3 regions of the Vibrio sp. R11-SG3-ISO9 genome follow, and region 3 is predicted to be linked to each of the others. Evidence: predicted binding sites of a transcription regulator. Region 3 holds the regulator's gene; each other region holds the start of a gene.
What was found. Region 3 encodes PurR, which represses purine synthesis genes. Its sites were predicted from a motif close to TNANGNAAACGTTTNCNTNA; they were not measured.

Region 1 (2,277 bases), on a different contig from region 3:
GTCTGTAGATAGCGTTGTTTTACCTGTACCTGATAGACCGAAGAATACCGCTACGTCGCCTTTCTCGCCGACGTTCGCGCTACAGTGCATAGATGCGATGCCTTGCAGTGGAAGTAGGTAGTTCATCATTGCGAACATGCCTTTCTTCATCTCACCGCCGTACCAAGTACCACCTATGATTTGTACACGCTCAGTCAGGTTGAACGCCACAAAGTTTTCAGAGTTTAGGCCGTGTTCTTGCCATTTCGGGTTAGTTGTTTTCGCGCCGTTCATTACAACGAAGTCTGGTTCAAATGTTGCCAGCTCTTCTTCAGTAGGGCGGATAAACATGTTCTTAACGAAGTGCGCTTGCCACGCTACTTCAGTGATAATACGTACGCTCAGGCGCGTATCAGGGTTAGCACCACAGTAACCGTCAATTACAAATAGGCGTTTGCCAGATAGCTGTGTAGTCACGAGTTCTTTAAGGTCGTTCCACACTTCAGTTGTAATCGGTTTGTTATCATTCTTACCTTGATCCGACCACCACATAGTGTCGCGAGTCGTATCGTCTTTAACAATGTACTTATCTTTTGGTGAGCGGCCAGTAAAGATACCAGTGTCAACAGCAACAGAACCCAGCTCGGTAACTACGCCTTTTTCGTAGCCTTCTAAGCCTGGAAGAGTTTCTTCCACGAACAGCTGCTCATAACTTGGGTTACGCAGTACTTCAGTTACGCCAGTAAGTCCGTGTTTAGTAAGTTCAATTTGTGCAGCCTTTGTATGTTCCATAACGGTCATAGGTGCTCCTTGTAGGATATTTTGTAGGGATTTTGTATTAATTTTTTGTTGTTATCTGCTCACCATGCTAGCAACGAGACATGGGGGAAACAGGGATATAGTTCAAAAATTATCCATATTTTCCATGGGGTTTTAAGTGTCTCGTCACATATTGGCCTAACTAGTCTATCCTGTACGCAAACCTTTGCGCTAGGGGCTTGAACATTATTAATTGATTAAAATTAAGCAGTGATTTTATTACGAGATGTTACGAGATTTGCGCTAATTTGATCACAAAAAAGGCCAGCTTTGCGCTGACCTTTTTGGTTTAAATTACGTGTTTTTAGAACGGCGTAAATTAATGAACCGTATTGTTGCCTTTATCTGCCGCTTCTGCGAACAGAGCATCAACATCGTTCTTGTCGAAAGCGTAGCTTGTGCCACAGTAATCACAGTGAAGAGCAACGCTACCTTCAGTGCTGATGATGCTGTAAATCTCTTCTTGAGCCACAGTAATGATAGCTGCGCCACTGCGTTCACGTGAACAACCACAGAAGAACTCAACCGGTTGAGGCGTAAACAGCTGAACCTTCTCTTGGTTGTATAGACGGTATAGAAGCTCGTTCGCCTCTAGAGAGAACAGCTCTTCATTTTTTACCGTTGCGGTTAGCTGTTCTAGATGTTCAAAGTCATCTGGCGTACCTGTACCGTCTGGCATTACTTGTAGAAGCATACCTGCTGCATGTGGTTTGCCTTCGTGCTCACCCGTACGTAGCCATAGGCGTGTTTTAAGCTGCTCAGAGTTTGCGAAGTAGCCTTCCAGAACGTCTGCTAGCGTGTCGCCTTCTAGTGCTACGATACCTTGGTAACGCTCACCTTTTTTAGGATCGATAGTGATCACTAGGTAGCCTTTACCCATTAGGTCATGCAGGCCAGCATCATCAGCGATATCGCCTTCGAATCGCGCTACACCACGGATCTTCTGGTCGTGATCACCATTGATTACTGCTAGAGATACAGGGCCATCACCTTGTAGTTGTATAGTGATAGAGCCTTCAAACTTTAGAGTCGCAGTAAGAAGAGTCGTTGAAACTAATAGCTCACCAAGAAGCTTTTGAATAGCCGCTGGGTATTCCTTGCTAGAAATAATTTGTTGGTACGCTTCGTCCAGTTGTACCAATTCACCACGTACCGATAGGTCTTCAAATAGGTAGCGATTTAAAACATTGTTTGCCATTTGGCGGTTCCTTCTAGCTTATTGATGCTTGAACTTGATGATGTCACGACGTTGCTTTTTGTCAGGACGACGTTCAGGGCTTGGGTTATGTGCATGTAATTTACGCTGTTGGGCGTGTGCTTCACGCTTTGCCAAGCTTTCTTTCGTTTCGGTATAAAGGGTTTGAGCTTCTGGAGCTCCACGGCGCTGATCGGAAATTTTATCGATCGTGACCGTCTTTTCTTCATTGCCTTGACGCAGTGAAATCACTGCCCCAAGTTCTACGATTTTGCTTGGTTTGC
Region 2 (2,277 bases), on a different contig from region 3:
AGCGTACCTGCTAGAGAACATGCTTCGTGAGAGATACCTTCCATCAGACAGCCATCACCCATGAATGCATAAGTGAAGTGGTCAACGATGTCGTGGCCTTCTTTGTTGAACTGAGCAGCAAGTGCTTTCTCAGCCATCGCCATACCAACTGCGTTAGTGATGCCTTGGCCTAGAGGACCAGTTGTCGTTTCGATACCTGGTGCGTAGCCATACTCTGGGTGACCCGGAGTCTTAGAGTGCAGTTGACGGAAGTTTTTAAGATCTTCGATTGATAGCTCATAACCGCTTAGGTGAAGCAGAGAGTAAATTAGCATCGAGCCGTGGCCGTTTGACAATACAAAACGGTCGCGGTCTGCCCACTCTGGATTTGCTGGGTTGTGGTTCAAGTGACCACGCCAAAGAACTTCAGCGATGTCAGCCATACCCATAGGTGCGCCTGGGTGGCCTGAATTAGCTTGTTGAACACCGTCCATACTAAGTGCGCGGATTGCATTTGCGAGATCTTTACGAGAAGGCATGTCTGCTCCTGAGTGCATAAGCGATTTGAAAAATGAGAAATAATTGCTAGTTATTAGCGCGGTTATTCTCTCAAACGCCTATGGCGACTGCAAACGTTTTGCTGAGGTTTTCAAGGTCAGTTTTCGCACTTTTACAACATTTCCCTAGTTTTTAACGAACTAGCACAAGTGAGAAAGCAATCGTTTGGTTATGACATATCATAAAAAAGAGCTTGTAATTCGACCGTTGGAATTTAGAATAGACGTCTAGATGTAGAAACACCTACAGAAATTATTGAATTTAATCTCGGCGCAACCCTATGCGACGCAGATAGAAACTTTGCACCTAATACTAAAAGTGGAGCTCTCATGGCTAAGCACCTTTTCACTTCTGAATCTGTTTCAGAAGGCCATCCAGATAAAATTGCAGACCAAATCTCTGATGCTGTTCTTGATGCCATCTTAGAACAGGATCCAAAAGCACGTGTTGCTTGTGAGACATACGTGAAAACGGGCATGGTTATGGTTGGCGGTGAAGTAACAACGTCTGCGTGGGTTGATATCGAAGAGATCACTCGTGAAACCGTTCGTGAAATTGGTTACGTTCACTCTGACATGGGCTTTGATGCTGACTCTTGTGCTGTACTAAACACAATTGGTAAGCAGTCTCCAGACATCAACCAAGGTGTTGATAAAGCTGACCCTAAAGAGCAAGGTGCTGGTGACCAAGGCATCATGTTTGGTTACGCAACAAACGAAACTGAAATCCTAATGCCAGCACCAATTACTTACTCTCACCGCCTTGTTGAGAAACAAGCTGAAGTACGTAAAAGCGGCAAGCTAGACTTCCTTCGTCCAGATGCGAAATCACAAGTTACTTTCCAGTACGACCAAGGCAAGATCGTTGGTATCGATGCTGTTGTTCTTTCAACGCAACACTGTGATTCAGTAACAACTCCTGATCTACGTGAAGCAGTAATGGAAGAGATCATCAAGCCAGTACTACCTTCTGAGTGGATCAACAAAGACACTAACTTCTTCATCAACCCAACTGGCCGTTTCGTAATCGGTGGCCCAATGGGTGACTGTGGTCTAACTGGTCGTAAGATCATTGTTGATACCTACGGCGGCGCAGCTCGTCACGGTGGTGGTGCATTCTCTGGTAAAGATCCATCAAAGGTTGACCGTTCTGCAGCTTACGCAGCTCGTTACGTTGCTAAAAACATCGTTGCAGCTGGCATGGCAGACCGTTGTGAAATCCAACTTTCTTACGCTATCGGTGTTGCTGATCCAACATCTATCATGGTTGAAACTTTCGGTACTGAGAAAGTACCTCATGACATCATCATTGAAGCAGTTCGTCAAAACTTCGACCTACGCCCATACGGCCTTCAAGAGATGCTGAACCTTCTTCAGCCTATCTACAAGAAGACGGCAGCTTACGGCCACTTCGGTCGCGAAGAGTTCCCATGGGAAGCAACAGACAAAGCAGCAATCCTAGCTGACTTCGCTGGCCTAAAATAATTTAACGCCACGCAAAAAATTTCCAAAAGCCCTTACTCGTTAGTAAGGGCTTTATTTTTATACAGTTACCTCAAATACCCCACCACATTTCGTCCACTTCTCTTCTTATACCCCACTTAAAAACACCCCGGATAATTTGTGTTTTTTGACAGTAGTGACAATAGTTAAAGTACTCCTAGGCGATCAAGCTCACATTTGGTGCAACAACTGGTTAGGTTACACCCCGTTAGGAAACACGAGACAACTCTCTAGGACA
Region 3 (2,277 bases):
GTCTTCTGGGAGGGCAAAATACTTAGTAACGACTGGGAATCCACGCTTTTTGTAAACGTAAGGTTCGAAGCCCTGTTGTTCAAATTGTGAAGTAGTATTCTTATCAGCTCGAATGTGCAACTGATTGTTTACGACCAATGCAAACATGGTGTCATCGGCAAAAAGGCCGAAACCGCCAAACATTGAGCGTGACTTTATCTTTCCAAGTGGCTCAAATAACTTCATTGAGTCCTTGAGTATCGGTTTATCCATATTGTTTATCTCGGTGTATTTGAATTACGCCACCAAATAAGCAGGTCCGAGAGATTAGCAAAATGTCGCAATAAAATTGTCAATAAGCCGTAAATTACTACTAAAGGTAGGAAATACTGCATTTTGCCATCGGTAACCCCGCTACCATACCAATAATGGGTTAGGCCGGAGGCTTTGCGTCTCACCCTTTCAAGTGATTTGCCCTGTGCGTGACTGTATAATCAAGAATAAAGTTTTTTGTTGAATGAGGTTCACACTTGTTATTCTAAAATGTGATCTTAATTCAGTTAATTGTTGTCTTGATATGCAACTGGGTTTTTATTTTTGACAAATAAAAAAAACGCACCAAACGGTGCGTTTTATTAGATTTTTCTAAAGTTTACGTTATTTTAACGTTTTTACTGTCGCACGCTCAATGATCTCTGGATGCATCTCGAACACACGTTTTTCGTGGTCTTTGTCTTTGATACGTTCTAGCAGGATTTCGAACGCGTTCTTACCGACACGACGTTTTGGTTGGTGAACAGTCGTCAACGGCGGTGAGAAGTACTCTGCCAACTCAATATTGTCGTAACCAATCACTGAAATATCTTCAGGGATCTTAATACCTTGCTGTTGTAGGCGGCTCATAAGACCAAGCGCCATCGTATCGTTAAAACAGAATACCGCGGTAGGGCGATTTTCCATTGCAGCGATTTTATCTGCAGCGATAACAGCCGTATCACACTCGAAGTTACCTTCAAGGATTAGGTTGTCATCAGCTTGAATGTCTGCCTCTGCAAGTGCACGACGGTAACCAGCGATACGTTCGACACATGCCGCTTTATCTAAGTGACCACTTAGACATGCAATACGTTCATGCCCGCGTTCAACTAGGTATTTAGTCGCTAGGTAGCCACCTTCTTCAGAGTTGTCGATGATCTTATCTGCTTGTGAACTTTCAGGACCCCAATCCATAACAACTTTTGGAATGTCTGCATGACGGTCAAGCATTTCACGAAGTTCTTCCGTTAGGTCAGAACACATTACTAAGATGCCATCTACACGCTTTTCAGCAAGCATTCGGATGTAGTCACGTTGCTTTTCGTAGATACCACCTGTGTTACATAGAATCAGCGTATAGCCTTGACGGTAACAGTAACTTTCCACACCATCGATCACTTCAGAGAAGAATAGGTTAGTTGATTGAGTTACTAACATACCGATTGTGCGCGTAGAGTTACATTTCAAACTACGGGCAACGGCACTTGGTGCATAATTTAATTCGTCTACGGCTTTGTTTACTTTTTCTTGAGTCGCTTCTGCTACGAAACGTGTCTTGTTGATCACGTGAGAAACGGTGGTTGTTGATACGCCGGCTAAGCGAGCGACATCTTTTATAGTTGCCATGGCTTTATCCTATTGATAGCTACTTCCTCAGCAGTACGGAGCAAGTAGCCGTTTTAAGCTACCAGAACAAGAGCTTAGAATGTGTAGGGCTCTCTCGGTACTAAAGTGCTAAAAAACAAAAAACCGCTAATGAGAGCGGCTTGTCTTAACACCGAAATGCTCTTAGCTAATTTAAAGCATAGCATTTCGAGAATGTTTCATATTTTATCGTTTGCGGTCACAATTTTAGACTGACTAGAAAATACTCGCAATAAAATTCACCCAGAAATCTGGGTGAATTGTCACATTCTACCTAAATTGTGCCTTTAGTCATTAGTGAATTTATTCACCAGCCAAATATTGCGCATCAAGTTTACAGAAAGCGGCTAGCAATTCTGCAACACAAGCGTAAAAACCAAACTCATCAAATTCACGGCATTTCGTTGCAAATTGTGGAACCCAGCTGAGAAGTTGTTGTTCAACAAATTCATGCTGTGTAGTGAAAGCTGCTTCTAATTCTTGCTCGCTCTCGAGGTCGTTTGAACGAATGATAATGTTGCCTAGGAAGTCCAACTCGATGGCTAGGTGATCAGCAGGCTCTTTTAGGTCTTGGTTTACGGCGATTCCGTAAGACGCCATGATGGCTTCCATGTCTTG

Region 1: the regulator PurR is predicted to act here: its motif matches at 953-972, upstream of pckA (phosphoenolpyruvate carboxykinase (ATP)).
Region 2: the regulator PurR is predicted to act here: its motif matches at 604-623, upstream of metK (methionine adenosyltransferase).

Annotation. Positions count from the first base shown of each region.
Region 1 covers NZ_JCBDGU010000047.1:89,729-92,005, forward strand. The annotation lists gene pckA (phosphoenolpyruvate carboxykinase (ATP)) at 1-780, opposite strand, end outside; gene hslO (Hsp33 family molecular chaperone HslO) at 1,118-1,996, opposite strand; gene hslR (ribosome-associated heat shock protein Hsp15) at 2,015-2,277, opposite strand, start outside.
Region 2 covers NZ_JCBDGU010000024.1:14,266-16,542, reverse strand. The annotation lists gene tkt (transketolase) at 1-518, opposite strand, end outside; gene metK (methionine adenosyltransferase) at 867-2,021, shown strand.
Region 3 covers NZ_JCBDGU010000038.1:36,523-38,799, forward strand. The annotation lists gene AC6R05_RS11820 (TfoX/Sxy family DNA transformation protein) at 1-252, opposite strand, end outside; cyclic di-GMP riboswitch class I at 381-465, opposite strand; gene purR (HTH-type transcriptional repressor PurR) at 637-1,641, opposite strand; gene torD (molecular chaperone TorD) at 1,963-2,277, opposite strand, start outside.